Regions from separate parts of the Paenibacillus sp. ACRSA genome, predicted to be linked through region 3. Evidence: predicted binding sites of a transcription regulator. Region 3 holds the regulator's gene; each other region holds the start of a gene.
What was found. Region 3 encodes Rex, which represses fermentation and respiration genes when NADH is low (regulators of the CRP and FNR family bind a similar motif). Its sites were predicted from a motif close to TTGTGAAATATTTCACAA; they were not measured.
Positions count from the first base shown of each region.

Region 1: the regulator Rex is predicted to act here: its motif matches at 4,196-4,213, upstream of MH215_RS20760 (cytochrome ubiquinol oxidase subunit I).
Region 2: the regulator Rex is predicted to act here: its motif matches at 6,201-6,218, upstream of pflB (formate C-acetyltransferase).

Region 1 covers NZ_JAKRNP010000007.1:290,539-298,387, forward strand. Annotated here, with positions in the region: gene MH215_RS20730 (DUF421 domain-containing protein) at 80-937, shown strand; gene MH215_RS20735 (FMN-dependent NADH-azoreductase) at 1,197-1,835, shown strand; gene MH215_RS20740 (DsbA family protein) at 1,855-2,481, shown strand; gene MH215_RS20745 (Rrf2 family transcriptional regulator) at 2,700-3,119, shown strand; partial or broken gene MH215_RS20750 (GNAT family N-acetyltransferase) at 3,180-3,476, shown strand; gene MH215_RS20755 (DUF3221 domain-containing protein) at 3,546-3,893, shown strand; gene MH215_RS20760 (cytochrome ubiquinol oxidase subunit I) at 4,270-5,634, shown strand; gene MH215_RS20765 (cytochrome d ubiquinol oxidase subunit II) at 5,634-6,647, shown strand; gene cydD (thiol reductant ABC exporter subunit CydD) at 6,663-7,849, shown strand, end outside.
Region 2 covers NZ_JAKRNP010000001.1:381,189-389,037, forward strand. Annotated here, with positions in the region: gene MH215_RS01810 (Fur family transcriptional regulator) at 1-20, opposite strand, end outside; gene MH215_RS01815 (stalk domain-containing protein) at 434-2,695, opposite strand; gene pflA (pyruvate formate-lyase-activating protein) at 3,016-3,768, opposite strand; gene pflB (formate C-acetyltransferase) at 3,861-6,119, opposite strand; gene adhE (bifunctional acetaldehyde-CoA/alcohol dehydrogenase) at 6,986-7,849, opposite strand, start outside.
Region 3 covers NZ_JAKRNP010000001.1:199,104-206,952, forward strand. Annotated here, with positions in the region: gene MH215_RS00880 (acetate kinase) at 1-112, opposite strand, end outside; gene MH215_RS00885 (3-hydroxyacyl-CoA dehydrogenase family protein) at 109-981, opposite strand; gene MH215_RS00890 (AAA family ATPase) at 1,115-2,617, opposite strand; gene MH215_RS00895 (hypothetical protein) at 2,610-3,137, opposite strand; gene MH215_RS00900 (hypothetical protein) at 3,481-4,008, opposite strand; gene MH215_RS00905 (amidohydrolase) at 4,044-5,348, opposite strand; gene MH215_RS00910 (redox-sensing transcriptional repressor Rex) at 5,335-5,988, opposite strand; gene dinG (ATP-dependent DNA helicase DinG) at 6,191-7,849, opposite strand, start outside.

The sequences.
Region 1 (7,849 bases), on a different contig from region 3:
TACATCATGAATGTGGTGGTAAGTATAACCTTTACAAGCGTCACCAACACAGTTAATCCACAGGAATGGAGCATCCAACGTGCCAGAATGGTTAGAGGTCACATTTCGAACGTTATCTGCAGTCACAATTCTATTTTTCATTACGAAAATTCTAGGAAAGCGCCAAATTTCTGAATTGTCTTTATTTGAATATATTACTGGGATTACCTTAGGTAACTTGGTGGGGTATATTTCGTTAGATACAGATACAAAGTGGTATTTAGGTTTCCTTGCGGTATTTGTATGGGTTGCCGTGTCTGCAGGTGCGGAGTACTTAACGATGAAAAGTAAAAAGTTTCGAGATATTGTGGACGGGAAATCAACAATTCTTATTGAAAATGGAGCAGTGATCGAAAAAGCGCTAGCGAAAGAACGCTTGACGATTGATGAATTTCTGGAGCAGCTTCGTAAAAAAGATGTATTTCGAGTTGCCGATGTGGAGTTTGCCGTAATGGAACAGAGTGGGGATATCAGTGTCATGCTAAAAAATGAGTACCAACCCCTTACAGCCAATGCGTTGGGCTATCATATTTCTTCTGAACAGGAACCAAGAACGATCATCATGGATGGGCACATCTTGCCAGATACTTTACAAGTAACAGGATATAATGAAGATTGGGTACAAAAAGAGCTGCGCAAGCTTGGTTTGAATTTGGAAGAAGTTTTAATTGGTCAGGTGGATAGTAAGGGTGAACTTACAATACAGACAGGTAAAGATTCGTTACCTAGACCGGCAAATTCCAATCCAAAGGATCAAATAACGGAATTAGTTAAAGGACTACAGGACGATTTAATGATGAAAAAACAGCTTGCCACCAACGATAAGGATCGTCTCAAATATCAAGAAGCACTAGACCAATTTCAAACAGCAATGCATGCTTATCAGAAACAACAATAATGACATGTTACGTAGATGAGGTCGAACAGATGGTTAGAGTAGCCTAGGTGATCGATTCAAAATATGGGATTTATCTAAATAAGCATTAAAGAAGTCGTTGATCAATACTCAGATCAACGGCTTTTTTTATTGATCAGATGAAATGGCAAATAAACGTTGACAACAAGCTAGGTTGTAACATATATTATTACAAGTAATAAGTTGTAACTTAAATAATTACAACAAACGGTACAAAATCAAAATAAAAGGAATGATCATAATGATAAAAGTACTTTTTATTACCGCACATCCTCTTGAGGAGTCCACATCGTATAGCCTGACTGTTGGTAATGCATTTATTGAGGCTTATAAGGAAGCTAATCCTGAAGACGAGATTGTGAACATTGATTTGTACAACGAGTATATCCCTCATATTGATGCACATGTTTTTAGTGGCTGGGGCAAGCTGCGCTCTGGAACTGAATTTGCTCAACTCTCAAGCGATGAACAAGCGAAGGTGAAGCGTCTAGCAGAATTGTCGAATCAATTTATCGAGGCAGACAAATATGTATTCGTTACTCCTTTCTGGAACTTTTCATATCCTCCAGTGATGAAAGCCTATATTGATGCTGTCTCTGTAGCGGGTAAATCGTTCCGTTATTCAGAACAGGGACAACCTATTGGTTTGCTGACGGATAAAAAAGCAATTCATATTCAAGCACGAGGTGGTTTTTACTCTGACAGTCCCGCGGATGAACTTGAAATGGGACACCGACACCTTCAAGTCATCATGAAATTCTTCGGAGTACCATCGTTCGAGGGTCTGTTTGTTGAAGGACACAATAAAGCGAAGGACAAGGCACAAGAGATCAAAGAAAATGCTATCGAGCGGGCGAAAGATCTGGCTAGAACATTCTAAAATGAGGGAGTTGTGAAATATGGACAGTAAGGGAGTTTCTCTAATTTATGTGTGGGATGCTTATTGTGGATGGTGTTATGGGTTCTCGAATAGCCTGCGAGCATTTCATCAAAATCATTTAGAATTACCGATTGAAGTACTGTCGGGTGGTCTTTTTATCGATGAACGGAGTCAAGCGATGGCGGCATATCCACATATTCCGGAAGCTAATAAACGAATTGCACAGCTTACTGGTGTGGAGTTTGGCGCTGCGTATAATAAACTTCTACATGACGGTACATTTATTATGGATAGTGAGGCAGCGGCTATTGGATTTTCCGCATTACGTTCCTTGGCACCAGAACAAGCAGTGTATCTAGCAGCTGCAATGCAGCGAGCATTCTATTACGAGGGTAAGAGTCTCAGTGATATACAAACGTATCAAGACATTGCCAAACAATTCAATCTGGATGAGCAGAAAGTGATCGACAGCATTATAACTCCCGAGACACGAGAGCTTGTCCAGCAAGAATTCGTAGCAGCCAGCAACCTTGGTGCGAGAAGTTACCCAACTCTTTTCTTGAAAAAAGGTGATATCCTGTATAACCTAGGCGGCGGTGCTATGACCGCTGATAAGTTAGAAGAAAATTATGCTCAATTGATTTAATTTCATTGTATTTAACAACATCTGGATCAGGCGAATTTCCCCCTTTGCTTGATCCAGCTTTTATATAGGATAGACTTATATATACGTGCGACTAAAAAAAATCCGACTCATTGTAACATGCTCAATAGATGTTAGAATGTTATTATAGCTTTCTTAGAATTACTAATTAGAAAAGTTCATTCGTAAATCACTTATTTTTGTAACACTGGGGTGAAAACATGTCCGTAAGTTCTCGGTTTTATATAGGAATACACATACTGTCGTTGTTGGAGATTAATAAAGAAGGAAATAACTCATCTGAGATGATTGCAGACAGCGTTAATACACACCCTGTAATCATTCGTAAAGTGATGGGGATGTTAAAAAAATCCGGATTAGTGCATGTAACCCGAGGAAAAGCAGGGGCTACACTCGCACGAGACCTAAGTGAAATCACATTATTTGATGTGTACACAGCAGTAAATGCAGTGAATGATAATAATCTATTCAATATCCAAGAGAAACCAAATCCTGATTGTCCCGTTGGTAAGAACCTTCAAGGAACGATCGAACCTATCTTTTCATTGGCACAAAGAGCACTAGAAAAAGTACTTGAAAACGTAACGTTGCAAGATATAGTGTTTGATCTGGATAAGTAGTCGGATGGATAGAATGGGGAGTGGAATCATCGCGAGGGGCTTTTTGAGCAAACGTATGAGTCTCATTATCCCGAACACAATGAGCTTGAGGAGTATATTGATAGCGAAGACAGTGTAGCATTTATGTATTATTCCAGTGGGAAATGCCTGGGGCATATACGATTAAGTTCAAACGATGAAATGAAGTATGCATCTATTGATCGGCTTATTGTCCTGGAGGATAGTAGAGGTAAAGGGATCGGAACTGCACTGCTAGATAGGGCTAGAAAGTGGGCTATGTCCAAAGGAATGCAAGGCCTAACGCTAGATACACAAGATATTAACTTGCAGGCATGTCGATTCTATATGAATTTCTAGAATCATGAAACTAAGTGGAGATGCCTTAAGTCGAACTTAATATCAGCAGATTATTCTGGGGGTATGAAGATGAGAAGGATACTAAGTTTAACTTCGGTTGTAGTATTGTTATCGTATGTACTCGTTGGATGCGGGGCTGCTCCTGATCATGACAACATGAATACCAATAATGAGCCAATTCAAAATGAAGTGAAGGCAAAAGAAGATTTTGAAGCAGTCATTCTGGCAAAAGATCAGTCAACGATAACGATAGCTGTTACCACGAGTGATCATGCTGAGCAACAGTATAGACTTGTCACTTCAGGCATTAATTATCACGCTGAAGTTGGTGACGAAGTAAGGGTATGGACAACAGGTATGTATGAAGAGAGCAACCCTATACAAGGGAAAGCAACCAAAGTTGAACGAGTGAAGTAAACGTGTAAAGAGCCGCTAATCCTATGATTAGCGGCCTTTTTGTGCTTCAGAGATATGCCAAGCCCTGCTGATAAACAAGTCAATAGCTCTAAAGGGTAATTTAGTTTATTTTCATAGATTAGTTGAAAAGGGGTGACTGTTCCTTGTCTATTTCATGTCAAGGAAGTGACTGCAATTGTATCATTCACAATTGTAGATATAATAATTTTATATATTGGCATGGGATGTATAGGACTGCGAGAGTAGGATAATTTAAGCATTAATCATGTTGATTATCTCGCCATGCATCCTTGTGTCCTGATATGTGAAATTTTTCTCGTACTTTATCTGTGGATTGAGCTTTTTAGTAAAGAATGAAAACGGAGGTGACAGAGGTATGGAGTTAGATACGGTGTTATGGAGCAGGCTGGTGACAGGCTTAACACTCGGATTTCACGTGATCTTTGCAACACTTGGTGTAGGTGTGCCTCTAATGATTGCTATTGCTGAGTTCATTGGCATTCGGAAGAAGGATAACCACTACATACTTATGGCGAAAAGGTGGTCACGAGGATTTGTCATTTCCGTGGCGGTAGGTGTCGTGACAGGAACAGCGATATCTCTACAGCTTGCCTTGGTATGGCCGAATTTCATGAAACTAGCCGGGAATGTCATTGCATTACCATTATTTATGGAAGTGTTCGCGTTCTTCTTCGAAGCGATCTTCCTAGGCATTTATCTGTATACGTGGGATCGATTAAAAAACCCGTATATTCACTGGTTGCTGACCATCCCGGTTGTAGCCGGAGCGGGTATGTCGGCTGTTTTTATTACAACCGTGAACGGATTCATGAACCAACCTGAAGGATTTATCATGGAGGCAGGCCAGTTCATCGCGGTTAACCCTGTGCAAGCGATGCTGAACACAGCAACGTTCTCCAAGGTATTCCATGTGCTAAGCTCAGCTTATTTGACGGGAGCGGCTCTACTGGCCGGGATTGCTGCCCTTGCCATGCTGAGAAAAGGTGTTTCTGCGTACCACAAGAAAGGCTTGAATCTGATGATGGCTGTTGTTTTGGTATTCAGCTTGCTGAACACACTTGCTGGAGATGTATCTGCCAAGTTTTTGGCTGAACATCAACCTGAGAAGCTTGCTGCAGCAGAATGGCATTTTGAGACAGAGAGCGGCGCAGATTTAATTTTACTCGGATGGCTGAACGCGGAACATGAGATTATAGGGGCTCTTCATTTGCCTAAATTGCTCAGCTTTCTCGCCTTTGGAGACTTTAATGCCGAAGTGACGGGGCTGAACGAATTTCCACCGGATGAACATCCGCCACTGCTGGTGCACTATTTATTCGACGTGATGGCCGGAATTGGATTCGCCCTACTTGCGATCTCCAGTCTATATTTCCTGTTGGTGTTCTGGAAGAAGCGTAATCAGTTCAACAAATGGATGCTTCGCCTCGTTGCGCTGAGTGCTCCACTTGCGTTTCTTGCCGTTGAGATGGGCTGGTTCTATGCAGAGGTGGGACGACAGCCATGGATCATTCGAGGATATATGCGGGTGGAAGAAGCGGCTACTTCATCACCAAGTGTGAGAGTATTATTTTTTGTTTTCCTACTGTTGTACATCGTGCTCGGTGTTATATGTGTTCTTGTATTAAGACGTTTGTTTAACAATAATCCTGCTGATCTTGAGATGGAGAAATGGCTGAAGGCGAAACAGGATCAATCTGCGGATCAAGGAGGGCATGCCTGATGAGTTATGAATTAATCGGAATTTCGGTACTCTGGCTGTTCTTGTATGGCTATCTCATCGTAGCTTCTATTGATTTCGGAGCAGGTTTTTTTGCCTTCTATGCTCGTTTGACGAAGCAGGATCACTTGATTAATCGTCTGATCTCCCGTTATCTATCGCCGGTCTGGGAGATTACCAACGTATTTTTTGTATTTTTCTACATCGGTATTGTCGGGTTTTTCCCGGACACAGCTTCCTATTATGGCGCCGCACTGATCGTGCCAGGGAGTATTGCCATCATTCTGCTTGCCATTCGTGGCTCGTTCTATGCTTTTGAGAATTATGGTTCCAAAAACAATATCGTGTACTTGTTCTTATACGGAGCTACAGGTCTGCTTATTCCTGCATCGCTGTCCGTGGCACTGACATTGTCGGAAGGCGGATTTATTTTGAAACAAGGCGAGACCGTTACACTGGACTATTGGGCGCTGTTTACCAACCCATTATCGTGGAGCATCGTTGGACTAGCGATTGTCTCTGTCCTATTTATCAGCGGATCGTTTCTAACCTTTTATGCATCACGGGCAGAGGATCAAGGGGCTCTTAAGCTGATGCGGAACTATGCTTTGTTCTGGAGTACACCGACCATCATTCTCGCACTGACTGCATTCATATATTTGGGTCAACACAATGAGCGCCATTTTCAAAATATGATGGATCTGTGGTGGTTGCTTGCACTTTCCGTTGCTTTCTTCATGGTTGCCATGTGGCTGCTGTATAACGGACGTAGATATGGACTTGCGTTTATTTGCATCATGCTTCAATTTTTCTGTGCCTTTTTCGCTTACGGGATTGGTCAATATCCTTATATTCTTGATCCATATATCACGATTCAGAGTAGCGCGACATCACCAGCCATGGGCTTCGCACTTGTCGTTGTATTTATCGGGGGGCTGTGCTTGTTGATTCCATCTCTTATTCTGGTCTTCAAGCTTTTTCTGTTCGATGCGGATTACGTCAAAGGGAAAAAATAAAAGGAGGAGCGTACTGTGAAAAGGAAATCGAGTCTGATTGCCCAGCAAATGTCGTTACATCGAAGAAGCAGGCTTCTCCTTGCGCTTATGTCTCTGGCACTGGGTATAGCAATTATAAGCCAGGCTACATTGCTGGCTGAAGCAGTCCAGCGAATCTTTGTAGAGAAAGCTTCCTTTGCATCAATAGCTATGCTGCTCGGTATATTGCTGGCTGTCATGGCTCTGCGCACGATATTAACGTACGGCAATGGAAAGGTCGGCTTGCATATGGCTGCCCAGGCCAAGACGCATATGCGAGCTAAGGTGCTGCAAAACCTGACCCATGCTTCCATATCTTCAACCCTGCACGGACAGACGGGAGGGAAGGTCAGTGTTGCGCTGGATGCGGTAGATGAGGCGGATAGTTATTTCAGTCAGTACATGCCGCGCATGATGGAGGCAGCAATCATTCCGATTCTGATCTTAGTTGTTGCATTTACCCAACATGCTAATACGGGGTGGATTTTGCTCTGCACAGCTCCGTTTATCCCTTTATTTATGATTTTGGTCGGATTACAGACCAAGAACAAGTCTGAGGAAAAATATGCGCAACTAGCTGAGTTTTCCGGTACATTCCTGGATTCGCTTCAAGGACTAGTTACATTAAAAATATTTGGTAAGGCTGATCGTCAGCATAATGAGATTGAACGCAGCAGCCTGGGGTATCGTGATACAACAATGGGCATTTTGAAAATTGCGTTTACGAACACCTTCATGCTGGAGTCGATCGTCATGTTAGGCATCGGTATTGTCGCTCTTGAGCTGGCTATTCAGTTGCTAGTGTTCAAGGCGCTGACGTTCCACACGGCCTTTCTGGTGTTGTTGCTTGTTCCCGAGTTTTACAGCCTGCTGAAAAATACAGGAACCGCTTTTCATAGCGGTAGAACCAGTATGGGAGCGATTCGTAAGGTCGAGCAAATGCTTGCAGACACGAATACGACGAGTGCACAGACTAATAGTGAAGAGGCAGCACCTCAGAGTGAGGTTACCGATGTGATGGTTGAGGCTCAATCGAATTCATTATTGACTGAACATCCCATGCTGATGCCTATGCCACCGTCTATGGATCTAATCAATACACAATTTCGGTATGCACCGGATTCATTTGAACTTGAGGCGAAGAGGATCTCCATTAAACCAGGAGAGCATATCGCAATTGTTGG
Region 2 (7,849 bases), 180 kb from region 3:
ATCTGTTCTGTTGACAGCATTACCTAAGCACCTCCTGTCATTCAAGCACTGCAATGATTGTTCAATAGTCTAACAAAATGAAAAAAATTCAACAACTCTCTTATCATAATGCCCTAAATTGAGTTTAGAGTCAACGAGGCTCCTTAATCGCCTATTTTTCACACTGACTATATAAGAAAAACTCCTATCGTCGTACCTCCACAGAAGACAGACCGCGTTTAGTTGTCGTTTTTCTTGCGATAATTGAATGGTTCAGCTCCGCTGAAAACTGATACATTCTATTATCTAAAAAAAAGGACTCCACTCAAGGAGTCCTTCCCGACGGTTCAGAAGAAATTAATCCTTCATAGACTTTTGGGGTGACAGGGTATATATGATATAAGCTTCACTCCAAACCGTCTTTTTGCTGAAACAGTAGCATGTTACGGCTCAACTACTTCTCTTGTGGAAGTGGTGTGAACAGAAGATTTACAGGAAGGTTACTTCCTGGTGCAGCCGAGAATACAATCGTTACACTCTCGCCATATGAGCCTGTACGGTAGAGCACACCTTGTTCGTTAGGAGCACTCAAAGCCTTGTTGCCACTAGAAAGCTGAACAACCTGACCATTCACAAGCGCCACGCCAGAATATTTGCCTCCACGTGGATTAAAAGAGATTAAGGTACGTGGAGCCACATTATTGAGCGTAATTTTGTAAAGAACACCAAAATTACCAGCGTTGGACGCTATTGTATGAGCCATTGGATCAGTTCCATCCAAGTTCGGATCACTTGAGTTATCTCCGAGTGGCAGACGGGAAGGCTTCGAACCTACTTCCTGATCGTACGTAATAATCCGGGTTGCATTAGGATACGTTCCACGGTTATGAACACCGTCGCGATCCAGAACAGGTAGTGTCTGCAATGCTTCGAAAGGATCTTTATTTTCTTCAATCAAAATTACGTTGTAGTCAAGCATATAGTCACTAAAAGCATCCGAATATAGTGAAATGACCTGACCTTCCTTCATTGGAACTGCATTGAGTTCTGTCAGAATGAGTTTACTTTCTCCTGGTTGAATATAAATTCTCTTCTGATCAGCACCGGATGCAATGGACGTGAACCACTCATCTATAGACTTTCTGCCAGCTACCGTAGCGAACGGAGTTGGTCCCGCAAAGCCCATATTTTGCTGCTCAAATACAGCTGTATAAGGGTTATTGTTTGTTGCAATGACATACATTTTCACTCGTTTACCTGTGTTGTTTACATGGTGAATCATGAAGCGTGTCTGTCCAAATGAAGATTCCTTATATACAATCCCTTCCGTATTCACGGTTTCCGGACTGTTACTACGAATCAACAAACTTGGCTCATCACGGTACGTGTAAGGAACTTTTTCCATCGCAGGTACTTCACCACCATTGAAGGTGAATTTGTCACCTACAGGTGTGAACAACTGATTGAAATCGGACAAACTGTAGAGCGTTTCGCCCGTAATACTAATCGTTTTGGTATAGCTATCGCTTGCACCATGTTTATCCGTAACGGTAATCGTTATGGTCTTTGGTCCAGGTACGAAGAATGCGAGGGCATTATTGTCCCATTCCGTCTTAACAATCGCATTTTCGTCATCCGTACTTTGATCAATATAGGTGATTTTTTCACCCATTTTGTACTCTTCTTTATCCGTTGTAAACATCGCTACTGGCGGAAGGTTCGGTTTCTCCACCTTGATTGTCAGCGAGTATGGCTCACTCCATTGACCGCTTGAATCTTGGACCGCATAGGTTACCGTGTATGTACCTGGTTGGTCAAATATGTCTTGACGGCCTGTCCAGCGCTCGTCCACAATGGCAAGGCCTTTGGGAGAACTGGATTTCGTTGTATATGTCACTACATCACCAGCAAAAATTTCTTTTTGAACAGTGAAGCTAGCTGCCGGCTTAGTATTCAGGTTCAATACTACAGTCTTCGCAGATTGATTTACTGTATAAGTAATGTTAAGCGCCTGTGTAATGGAAGTCAAAGGCACCATAAACGTATTTTTCTCTTGATAAGCAGGACCCTTCATGGATCTGGATTCACCATTTACCGTATAGATCGTGCTGTCTGTCTTAAAACGAAGTTCATCTTCACCACTAATAATAATGGTTTCTTTCGTTGTATTATCGTATTTCACATCATATCCAACCCGATCTACCAGAGCACGGATTGCAACATAAGATACACCATTTTTGACAGCCATCGGTTGTCCTGCAAGGTACGTCTTGCCATCTTGCATCATTTTGTTGCTGTTCATGTACAGTGTCAGGTCACCACCTGTGCTTCCTTGCAACGATGGGTTGCCAGCGGACGGCTGTTCAACTTCTACCGGTGCAGGTGCAGGCGTTTCTCCCTCTTCAGCTTCAGCTTCTGGCGTTTCTGTTTCCGTTACCGGCTCAACAGGAGTAACATCCGTCGCTGGAGGTTCTGTTGTTTCAGGACTTACTTCTTCGGTTGCATCATTCTGCGTTGCTTGTGTTTCTGCCCCGGATTTCACATCCGATTCGGAAATCGTTTGTTCTTTTTTCAATACCTCCACGGATTTAACTGTGGCTTTATTTACGGGTGTAGTTTCACTTTGGTCAGTTGATTGTGCGCTAGCCGGAAGTACTGCAAACGCTTGAAAAACAGCTAAAGCGGTAAGTATGGACAAGTTCTTTTTCAGATTCATTCTTTGTCTTTGGCTCCTTCTGCTCCCATTTTATAAATATCCCCCTCAAAAAGTCATACTATTAGACGCTTATAAACGGGAAAAGTTGCTAAAAATATTTTAATAGAAATGTAAACTTTGAATAATGTGAACAAACCTCGCTAAAACTTTACGGACAAGGCTTTAATCAAGCTCATGAATTTCTTCAATACTATGAAACTACTGATCTATCAACATTTACACCTGGTATAAACGTTTGAACAGACGTTTTGGTTTCAACCTATTCAAACAAAAAAGCAGCCTTGCGATTCTTCATCGCCTTGGCTGCTTCTGTATATTCATCATTGGCTTGAACAAGCTGCCCCTGATGTTTCCTCTCTCCCTTGCTGGATCAATCGATAAGCACGCTCAACCTCTTCTTCACTCGGAGAAGGAACACCTTCAAGCGGGTACACCTTGCCAAGCGCTTCCCATTTGTAGATCCCCATCTGGTGATAGGGGAGAATTTCGAACTTCTCGACCCCATTTAATGTACCAATGAATCTTCCGAGGTTAAGTAAGTCCTCTTCATCATTGTGAATGCCAGGCACATATACGTGGCGTATCCACATTTTACGTCCTTGCTCAGACAACCACTGAGCTGTCTTCAGCGTTCTTTCATTGGATTTTCCAGTCAACTTGATATGTTTCTCATTATCGATGTGCTTCAGGTCGAGCAACACTAAGTCTGTGTTATCCAGTAGTTCATGAATACGCTCAGGTTCGTTGAATCCATTACTATCTAGCGTGGTGTGAAGTCCCCAGCGGCGTTTGACTTCCTTGAACACTTGGGCTACAAAATGAGATTGGAGCGTTGGTTCTCCACCGGATACGGTGAGTCCCCCGCCTGAACTACGATAATAGGAAAGGTAAGGCTCGATCTCAGCCAATACCTCCTCTACGGTCGTTTCCTTACCTCCATCCAGTGCCCATGTATCGGGATTGTGGCAATACTGACACTTGAGTAGACATCCTTGCATAAAGAGCACGAAGCGGATGCCTGGGCCGTCAACCGTCCCGAAAGTTTCGAGTGAATGAATATGTCCTTTAACCATGCTGCCTCTTCCTTTCTATATCCGCATCCGCTGTGCGTTTAATTGTTGACCAGATGTTCCACTGGATTTGTCTTCACACTGTAATATTTGGTTTACATGGAGCCATGGAACGTACGGTTAATGACATCGAGTTGTTGTTCACGAGTCAGCTTGATGAAGTTAACCGCATATCCGGATACCCGTACAGTAAGCTGTGGATAATTTTCCGGGTGCTCCATCGCATCCATCAATTGCTGACGATCAAACACGTTGACGTTTAGGTGATGGGCATTCTGACCAAAGTATCCATCCATCATAGCAGTCAGATTAGATTTACGCGTATTCTCCTCTTTACCCAGTGCTTTTGGCACAATGGAAAAGGTGTTAGAGATACCATCAAGGCTGTGTTCATAAGGCAATTTGGCTACAGAGCCAAGGGATGCCAATGCACCTTTTTTATCACGTCCATGCATTGGGTTCGCACCTGGTGCAAATGGTTCGCCTGCTTTACGGCCATCTGGTGTAGTTCCTGTTTTCTTACCGTAAACTACGTTGGAAGTGATGGTCAGCACGGATTGCGTTGGTACCGCATTACGGTATGCTTTGTGCTTACGAATCATGCCCATGAAGCTCTCAACCAGCTCAACAGCAATACTATCTACGCTGTCTTCATTGTTACCGTAACAAGGGAATTCTCCTTCAATTTCAAAATCAACGGCAATGCCTTGTTCGTTACGAATCGGTTTTACTTTGGCATATTTGATGGCGCTGAGTGAATCCGCTGCAACGGAGAGACCTGCAATACCACAAGCCATTGTGCGAACAATGTCACGGTCATGCAATGCCATTTCGATCCGCTCGTAGCTATATTTATCGTGCATGTAATGGATGACGTTAAGGGTGTTCATGTACAGCTTCGCCAGCCATTCCATCATCGGTTTGAAGCGTTTCATAACTTCATTGTAATCCAGCACTTCGCTTGTAATAGCAGGGAATTCAGGCCCTACTTGTGCTCCGGACTTCTCGTCACGACCACCATTGATTGCATACAAGAGAGCTTTTGCAAGGTTCGCACGTGCTCCGAAGAATTGCATTTGTTTCCCGATCTTCATTGCAGATACACAGCAGGCAATACCGTAATCATCACCATAGATCGGACGCATCAGATCGTCATTCTCATATTGGATCGAGCTCGTTTCGATAGATACTTTACTGCAGTATTCTTTGAATGCTTCCGGCAGTTTAGTAGACCAGAGTACAGTCAAGTTTGGTTCCGGTGCAGGTCCCAGGTTATGCAGCGTGTGCAGGAAACGGAAGCTGTTTTTCGTTACACGTGTCTCACCATTTACAGACATACCGCCGATGGACTCAGTCACCCAAGTTGGATCTCCACTGAACAGTTCGTTATAGTCCGGCGTACGCAAGAATTTCACGATCCGCAGCTTCATAACAAAATGGTCAACCAGCTCTTGAGCCTGTTCTTCCGTCAGAATACCTTCTTGCAGATCACGTTCAATGTAGATATCCAGGAAGGATGATACACGTCCCAGTGACATTGCAGCACCATTCTGCTCTTTGATCGCTGCGAGGTAACCGAAGTACAACCATTGGAACGCTTCTTTTGCTGTTGTTGCTGGTAAGGAAATATCGAAACCGTGCATTTCGCCCAATTGTTTCAGTTCTTGCAGAGCACGAATCTGTTCAGACAACTCTTCGCGCAGACGGATAACATCTTCATCGATAACATCTACTTCCAAGGCGTTCAATTCGCCTTTTTTGTTACGAATCAGGAAGTCCACTCCGTACAATGCTACCCGGCGGTAGTCTCCGATAATCCGGCCACGACCATACGCATCTGGTAAACCTGTAATGATCCCTGCTTTACGCGCTGCACGCATGTCAGAAGTATAAGCGTCGAATACACCTTGGTTATGTGTTTTACGAATGTTTGTGAATATATCAATGACGCCTTGAGGCATTTCGAAGCCATATGCCTCACATGCATCAATCATCATGCGAATTCCGCCGAATGGCTGAATGGAACGTTTGAATGGAGCATCGGTCTGAACGCCGACAATTTGTTCTTTGGATTGATCCAGATAACCAGGTTGGTGAGAAGTAATCGTCGCAGGCGTATTTACGTCTACGTCAAGGACACCACCGTTATCCCGTTCTTTTTTGGTCAGATCAGATACGATATCCCACAATTCTTTTGTATTCTGGGTTGCACCTTCGAGAAATGCTTCATCTCCATAATAAGGAGACAAATTGTGTTCCAAAAAGTCATTCACATTAACGGTTTTAGTCCAAGTTCCTTTGGTAAAGTTTCTCCAGCCTGTTTGTTGTTTGACATCTTTTTCGATCACCGACATCGTAATCCCTCCACTAATTTGGATTTCTGGACACATAACATGCTGCGTCTTCGTATCATTGTGTGTCCAGAGCCGCGATTAATGTGAATTGTTTCACATAAACCGGAACACGTTCTCTCTACTTGGGAACCGGAACCGCGGAATGAATGTTTTTCTTACATTTTCAGTATACGTCGTGGCGATTTCACCATCTGTGATTTTTATCACAAAGTCAGTGAACTTACTCACTCCACCTGCAATGTGTCATGTTTAACCGCGGGATAGTTCACACTGGCCACTCCGCTGACAGAACAACCTTCCGATCGCTGTTATTCCCGGATTTTACGATTTACCTTTTCAAAGGTAAAAATCCGGGAATAAAGGCGAGCGCTTCGCTTCTTCAGGTTTTTTCTGTCCTCTCCGCTAACGTGTGAACGGGTGGTTCAAACTGCCACATCACGGATTCCGTGTTGCATTTTTCAAAAGATTGGCGGCTCCTCTTCGATCTGGAGCCGAAACATGAAGTGATTATGTTCCTGAAAAAGCAGGGGCTTTGCTCCTCTGTTTTTCTGCCCATTTCCTCTTCTTTGTGAACCATTGGATCCAACTACCACATCACGGATTCCGTATTGTATCTTTAAAGGGCTGGGGCGGCTCCTCTTCGATCTGGAGCCGAAATTTTAAGTGATCAAGTTCCTGAAAAAGCGGAGGCTTCGCTCCTCCGTTTTTCTGCCCACCTCCTTTCCCTCCCAACCTTTGGTTCTACCTGCTACAGCACAGATTATGTGTTCCTCTAAACATACGGCAATCGGGGCTCCCCATTGCGGGGAACCCTGAACCTATTTGCCCCTCCTCAACAAGCTGTTGCATGTTTCGGAAGGTTATTATTATTCGAATTTGCCGTAGAATGCGTTGCGATATACATCTGCAAGTTCTGTAACCAACGGTAGTTTAGGATTCGCAGTTGTACATTGGTCTTCAAAGGCACGATCAGCCAGGTAATCTACATGTGCTTCGAAGTCTTTTGCATCGAATCCAATTTCTTGGAATGATTCCTCGATACCCAATGTTTTGTTCATTTTACGAATAGCGTTGATTAGGCTGGTAACCCCTTCTTCGGTTGTGCGAGCAGGCAATCCGAGAATGCGGGCAATTTGGGCATATCGTTCATCTGCCACAAAGTGCGAGTATTTCGGGAACGATGCAAATTTGGTCGGTTTTTTCGCATTGTATCGAATAACGTGTGGCATCAAAATCGCATTGGTACGTCCATGGGCTGTATGGTACTGACCGCCCCATTTGTGCGCCAAGCTGTGGTTAATACCCAAGAATGCGTTGGCAAATGCCATACCGGCAATCGTTGAAGCATTATGCATTTTCTCGCGTGCCAGTTTGTCGCCTTGTAATGCTGATTGCTCCAAGTACTGGAACACGAGTTGAATGGCTTTGATCGCTAACCCATCTGTATAGTCATTCGCCATAACGGATACATAAGCTTCAATCGCATGTGTCAGTACGTCCATCCCTGTGTCAGCTACAGCTGTTTTGGGCAGCGAGTATACAAACTCAGGGTCTACGATTGCCACGTCAGGAGTCAGCTCATAGTCAGCCAGTGGATATTTGGTGTTTCCTAGATTTTTATCCGTGATAACAGCAAATGATGTCACTTCCGATCCTGTACCCGATGTTGTTGGGATCGCTACAAATTTTGCTTTTACGCCGAGTCTTGGATATTTGTAGATCCGTTTGCG
Region 3 (7,849 bases):
AGTCCATTCCGATCCGCTCAACAAGACCTTTTGCGAGTACGGATTCGTCTGTCATATTATACAATTGATATTTAAGCGAGGAGCTCCCCGCGTTGATTACTAATACTTTCACAGTCTGTCACCATCCTTGTCGTACTTGAAGAATCCTTCGCCCGTTTTTACACCCAAGTGTCCTGCACGTACCATTTTCTTCAGGACAGTCGAAGGACGATATTTCAATTCCCCGAATTCACGGAACATTCTTTCGAGTGCTGCTTCAACGGAATCAAGTCCGAAACGGTCAGCCATCTCAAGTGGACCATGCTGGAAGTTATATCCGATACGCATTGCATCATCGATGTCTTCAGCAGAAGCAACACCTTCTTGCAATACATGCAGTGCTTCATTGATCAGAAGGCAGATCAAACGTGATGTAACGAATCCTGGGGATTCATAAATCATAACGCCTTTTTTGTCAGCCACTTCTTCAACAAAACGTCTAGTCTCATCAAATGTGGAATCAGACGTCTTCAAGCCACGAATAATTTCAACAAGATCAACCCGGGATACCGGGTGAATAAAGTGCATACCAATAACACGCTCTGGGTACTTGGTCGAGCTTGCAAGCTCGGTCAAACTCAGCGTGGATGTATTACTTGCAAGAATAACATTACTTGGGCAAACTTGATCCAGTTGGCTAAACACTGCTTTTTTAGCTTCCAGGTCTTCCGTAATCGTCTCAATGACCATATCGCAAGAACCCAGTTCCGCCAAATGAGCAACTTTGTTAATACGGGAAAGGATCAGTTTTTTCTCTGCCTTCGTAATTGCCCATTTCTCTAGTTGTTTATCCAAGTTGGTCTCGATCATATTATAGGCATAATCAAGCTTCTCCGTTGTATGCTCCACCAGAAGCACATCAAGTCCTTTGGCTGCGAGCATTTGGGAAATACCTTGCCCCATCGTACCGCCGCCGACAACTCCTATTTTTTTAAAAAACATGGTTCTGTTCCATCCTTTCGGTTCTCTATTTCTCTATTGTACCCTGTTCGCCGAAAATTACAAATTTCGACCCAACATATAATAATATCTTAGCACGACTGAAATGTAAAAAAAAATAACCGACATAAATAAATTATGCCGGTAAAAGGGCGCTGTCACGAAATTGACAACGAAATTGCTCCCCAGACAACACTTCTTCTCTCATCAAGGTATCCAGAGAGTTGTCGAATATTGTCCGTTGCTCTTCAAGCATTCGTTTCGTTTGGTTCATAAGCTCCTGCAAAATGACTTTATTCTCACGCATCAACTCTTCGGTAGTAACCATATCCATATTCACAATACCGAGCGATGTCAGACCAGAAGCCATCATCGTCTGTACAACATTTGTCGCTTGTTCAAAGTCATTGCGCGACCCCGTACTACGACCACCGTAATACATTTCCTCTGCAGCCGCACCACCAAGGGCAATCATAATCTGTTCTTCCAAGAAACGTTTAGTATATAAATACTGTTCTTGTTGTGGAGTGTGACGTACATAACCAAGAGCCTGTCCACGGGGACTGAGCGCTACCTGACTAACACTACCCGGACGAACTAACTCCGCCATAATGGCATGTCCCAATTCGTGGATAGCTACCCGTTTCTTTTCTTCCACAGTGGATTCACGATCGGTCTTCTCACCCATCATAACTTTGTCAATTGCCATCGACAGATGACGCTGTTCGATACTAGACAATCCATCTCTCATCGCGTAAATCGCAGCTTCATTCATCACACTTTCAAGTTGTGCTCCAGAGAACCCATAAGACTCTTCAGCCGTCTTCTCAAGGCTTACATCCGTCATTATAGGCTTATTAACCGCATGCAGTTCCAAGATATGCTTTCTACCCTTCTTATCAGGCATATCCACCTGAATATGACGGTCAAAACGTCCCGGACGAGTCAATGCACTGTCTAACATTTCTTTGCGGTTCGTTGCAGCAATCACTAAGATTCGAGGTGTTTCCGATGAATAGATTCCATCCATTTCAGTCAGAAGTTGGTTCAACGTTTGGTCGTACTCACGTTGTTGTCCACCTTCACGCTTACCACCAATGACATCAATCTCATCGATAAAAATAATAGCATTTTCTTTATTTTCTTTGGTTGCACGCGTTCTTGCATCACGGAATAAATCACGAATTCTACCCGCACCGACGCCGACGTACATTTCCACAAATTCACTACCTGATGCAGCGACAAATACGGAATCCGTGTAGTGAGCGGCAGCTTTGGCCATTAAGGTTTTACCTGTTCCCGGAGGCCCTGTGAGCAAAATACCTTTCAGTGGGCGAATCCCGAATTTTTGAATTTCTTCATGCCGAATAAGGAAATCTAGCGCTTCTCGTAATTCTTGCTTGGCACTATCCTGACCACCAATTTCTTCAAATGTCAGCTTGGATGGCCCTTTTTTCTTCCGTTTACGCTCTTGACTTGCCCCAACGGTTATGCCACCACGCATCTGCATCATGAACAGCAATCCGCCGACCAACAATACAGCAAACAAAATTGGGATGATATTTACACCCACAAAAGCAAGAAAGATAATTAGCACTGGAACAAATCCAATTACAACTTCTTTAGTCCACTTAGGCATTTGGCCACACTCCTATCTGTCCTGGCACACGTGGTAGAATAATAAACTTGCTTGCGTCTCCATCTCGTAGACTAACGTATACGTTATTATCATCCATAGCGGTATTTACTTTAATTCCATTGGTAGCCATCTTAGACAGCGTTGGTGTGATCTCGGTATATTGTTTGTTTTCCATCGCTTGAGCTACGGTGAACATCGCATCACCCCACCAATTTTCTAATGCCTCGTTGGAGTGATCAATGACGTCAAGTTTAAGAGTACGATTGCCAATAAGGGTCTGTCCTTCTTTGTGAATATATTGAACTAATCTCCCCAAATCAACGTCTGGCTCAAGATCAAGTTTCATTTGTACGCTATTGCGGTTAATAGTTAAATGAACATCATTGACTCCATCATACTGGGTAATCATTTTTTCGATTGGATTCTGCATGGCCACTTGGCGATACACAAACCAACCTCCAAACAACAGGACGGCAGAAATGACGACAGTTAAAGCAATCGGTAATACTTTTAGCTTCAAATGAGTTTCCCTCCCAAATTTGGCCTATACTATAGCCTGTAGGCGTTAATAAAATTTGCAACCAAAGTCCTGTGTCGTAATTAACAGGATTTATTTGTTTTGTTTATTCATCATGTAATGTTGAATACATATCTGAGTATATCACATCGTATATACAATTTCGAAGGCTAAAATATGAATAAATTATTAATTTTAACTATTCAAATCCAATAGAATGACAAAAACACCAAAGAACCGTGCAGTCTGCTATTATCTGCCGGTACTTTGGTGTTTTATGGTATTAAACGAGTTAGACCTCATTATAGTTTTAGTAAAATGTAATGTTGTCCAACTGTAGCGTAGGCTAGCTATTGGGTAAAGTGTAGACCAAATCTACCTGTTCCCCATTGCTAAATCGATAGAAACGATAATAATTGTGGGTATCATCATTATAATACACTTGCCATACATAGATTCCGTTCACAACACCAGGCATAATACGCTTTATTTCTCCACCCGGTACCTCTGAGCTAAATCGATTGCGAATCTGGGTTTCAGACATGCCATTCTGAACCAGTTCACTGTGCACTACATTAGAGCCTGTTACCGGCTTGTTTGTATTGTCGAACTTCACCCATACGAGAACATCCTGCTTGTCCTTATTTTTACCTAGAAAGGTCCAATAAATGTTGTCTGCGCCCTCTTTACCTCCCCAGACATACTTACGAATATCTTGAGTGAACGTAATGTCTTGCTGCTGTGCAGCTTCAATAGCCATAGCTTCTTCATTGCGCTGATCCTGAGTGACATAGACATAATAACGTTGAAGTCCAAACAGGAGCAGAACTAGAACCAGCAACGATATCCAGATCCACTTCTTTTTTCTCTTCAAAAGCCGAACTTCCTTTCCTCTAAAACGCTGCATGATTAACGGGCAAGCAAACCATTAAATGCCGATTGAGACTCACGCAAGATGCGCTCTTCGTCCATCGTGAGGCATTCGCCGTGTTTAATCACTTGTTTACCATCCACCCATACATGCTCCACGTCTTTCGCTGAAGCTGAATAGATGGTATGTGAGATTAGATCCGTATGCGGATAGAAATGAGCTTGTTCAATGTTAAGGGCGATAAAGTCTGCCTTCATCCCCTCTTCTAATAACCCTGTATCATCTAAGAAAATAGATTTGGCGCCATAAGCCGTTCCTAACAGAAGAGCTTCTCCAGCTGGTACAGCTGTTGGATCACCCGATACGCCTTTATGAATCAGAGCTGCCAGTCTCATCTCTTCAAACATATCCAGGTTGTTGTTGCTTGCAGGGCCATCGGTTCCCAAGGATACCATTACACCAGCTTTCAGAAGATCCGGTACACGAGCGACACCTGAAGCAAGCTTCAAGTTACTACCCGGATTATGGGAAACTGCAACATGATTTCGAGCCAAAATTTCAATTTCTTCGTCATTCAGGTGTACCGCATGAGCAACAAGGGAGGGACGGGAGAAGAATCCCAGTTTCTCCAGATGAGCAACAGGACGAAGTCCATAATCAGTCACATTTTGCTCCACTTCTCGGATCGTTTCTGACATGTGTGTATGCAGAGGCAGATTCAAGTCGTGCGCAACTTGTACAAGCTTCTCTATGTAATCCGGCGGACATGTGTATGGAGCGTGCGGTGAGATAACCGTTGTAATACGGCCATCCGCTTGTCCATGCCACTCACGGGCAAATGCAGCCGATTCTTCCAGCTTACGCATCTGCTCTTCTTCTGAACACAGACCAATAACTCCACGAGCCAGAGAAGCGCGAATACCGGATTGTTCTACCACTTTAGCCACTTGATCCATATGATCATACATATCGAGGAAAGCCGTAGTTCCGCCTTTTAGCATTTCTAACACGGATAGGGATGATCCCCAGTACACATCTTCAGCTGTCATTTTGGCTTCCATTGGCCACATTTTTTCCTGTAACCATACCTGCAGCGCTAGATCATCTCCATGTCCTCTTAGTAGTGACATTGCCGCATGACCATGCGTATTGATCAGACCCGGTAGGAAAAGAAGTCCTTTCCCATCCACTTTGGGCAGGCTCTCGTCCCCTTCCGGCAGTGTCTCACCAATATGCACAATCTTATCATCTTCCACAACCATATAACCTTGAACCACTTTCCAGTCCAAACCACTATTTACTGCAAATTTGCCGTTATGAATAACCCATTTATTTGTCGTCATCTTCCTCGTCGTCCTTTCCATTCTCCAGGTAATAAGCAAGGCTGAGCAGATCCGTCGTAAAGTCAGCATGGTGAATGCGAATATGCGGCGGCGTTTTCAAGATCGTTGGCGCAAAATTAAGTATAGCCTCGATACCCGACTCGACCAGTTGATCAGCTACATTCTGAGCTTCTGTATCTGGAACTGTAATTATGCCGATACGAATATTATCCTTTTGGACAGACTCTGATAATTCATTCATCGGTTGAACTTTCAAGCTATTAATCTGAGTGCCAATCTTGGGACCGTAGGCATCAAACACGGCAACAATCTTCATGTTATCTTTCAAGTATGCATTGTAATTAGACAAGGCGTGTCCAAGATTACCCGCACCAACCAATGCCACGTTGATTTGCTGATCGATCTTCAGGATGTGACGAATCTTTTCGATCAAGTAGGAAACGTCATAGCCAATCCCTTTGCGACCAAAATCACCAAAATAGGCTAGATCCTTCCGGATCTGAGCTGGATTAAGATCCAAGCGTAGTCCTAGTTCTTGAGAAGAAACCGTAGTAACCTCACGTTGACTCAATTCACTCAAATAACGCAAGTAAACTGGCAAACGCCGCACGACAGCTTCTGATATTTTATCTGATTTCATTCGTTTACTCCCCTTTACCAATGTGACCCTGTAGATAGATTAAATAGGAGGCACCCTGCATGCCATACAAAATCACGGTTTACGTGGACAGGATGCCTCAATGATATACATTATGATAGCAGTAATCTTTATTTCTCAATTATTGAATCTTATAAATTTTACAACTAATTGTGATCATGGTGCAACGCTTGCGCGTATAGCCCTATTCCGAAGCCTCATCAGTAGGCTGGTCTAACCACTCACGAATTCGTGGAACCATCTGTTCGGTTAGCATATGCTCCATTTTGGGGCCTGGTAACGAATATAAGAAATACTTACCGTAATATGCTTCAATGACCCGTGTATCGTATACAATGACGATGCCTCTGTCCTTCGCTGTCCGTACAAGTCTTCCGAAGCCCTGCTTGAAACGAATAACAGCTTGTGGCACAGATAGCTTCATAAATGGATTTTTCTTCTGTTGTTGCAACAGCTCGCTTTTCGCTTCCAATAATGGATGATTAGGCGGCTGGAATGGCAATCTAACAATTGCAAGACAAGTGAGTGCTTCCCCTGGAATGTCTACACCTTCCCAAAAGCTGCTGGTACCCAAAAGTACTGTTGCCTTGGCGTCTTGGAAGCGGCGTGTGAGCTTCGAACGGCTACCACTATCCACCCCTTGACCGAGCAGCGAGATATCGTTACCCGCCAAGGCTTCCTTGAGCGGATCATACACTTGTCTCAGCATCCGATATGACGTAAAGAGCACCATCATTCGTCCACGTGTCGCAATGGCCGTTTCGGCTAATGAATGCACCAACATATCAACAAAGTGTGCATCCCCTACGCTGCCTTTTAAACTTGGGAAATCACGTGGAATAACAAGCAAGGCCTGATCCCTATAACGGAACGGAGACGGTAGCAAGGACGTAAGCAGACGGTTATGGTCTGCTGCTTCCTGCAATCCTAGTTGCTCAATCATAAATTGGAATGACTTATCTACAGAAAGTGTAGCTGAAGTCAGAACAACGCTTTTCTTTTTGTCGAAGAACAATTCCTTCAGTTGTGCGCTGACATCTACAGGAACCGCATAGAGCTGTAGCGATTTACTTCGGAACTGTCCACTTGCTTCCATCCAATAAACAGTATTGACATCATCCATACGCATGAAGAAACGTAGATTCTCTTTGAGTAGGGCAAGATCCTTCAGAAGGCCTGTAATATCCGTAATCAAGCTATCGGATTGATAGTCATCTTGTTCTTCCTTGATCTCAAGTAACAGCTTATCACCCTTACGAATCAAGTCACCTAACGTTACGTAAATTTGATTCTCATCCTCTTGAAGCGCCTGCCACTTATCAGGTTTCTGCGACGGCTTCAATCGAAGAGAGAATTGACCTGTCTCCCCTGGGGAAGCATCGCTACGCTCAGGAAGAAGATTAAATAAAGATTCGCTCAATCTGTCCCACATGTCCTTGACTTCAACAGCAAGCGGGAACATCTGATCAATAGCTGAACCCCATTGTACTGATTTTTCATGGCTTGATAGCTGGGAGCGAAGCATAGGCAACTGACCGTTACGGCTATCTTTAAATAGACGTGTGAGTGTATGAACCATCGTGAAATATTTCATATGCAAGCCTAGATGTTTACCTGCTACGTCCTCTAGGTGATGAGCCTCATCTATAACAAGACTTTCATACGCAGGAAGAAGCTGATGACTTGCCTTCACATCGGTAAATAATTTGGAATGATTCGTAATTACGATATCTGATAAGCCTGCTTCATGCTTCGCCCGGTGATAGAAACATTTGCGGAACCATGGACAAGATCGCCCAAGGCAGGATTCGGACTCGCTCTGAACCGTCTCCCAGAAGTCCCC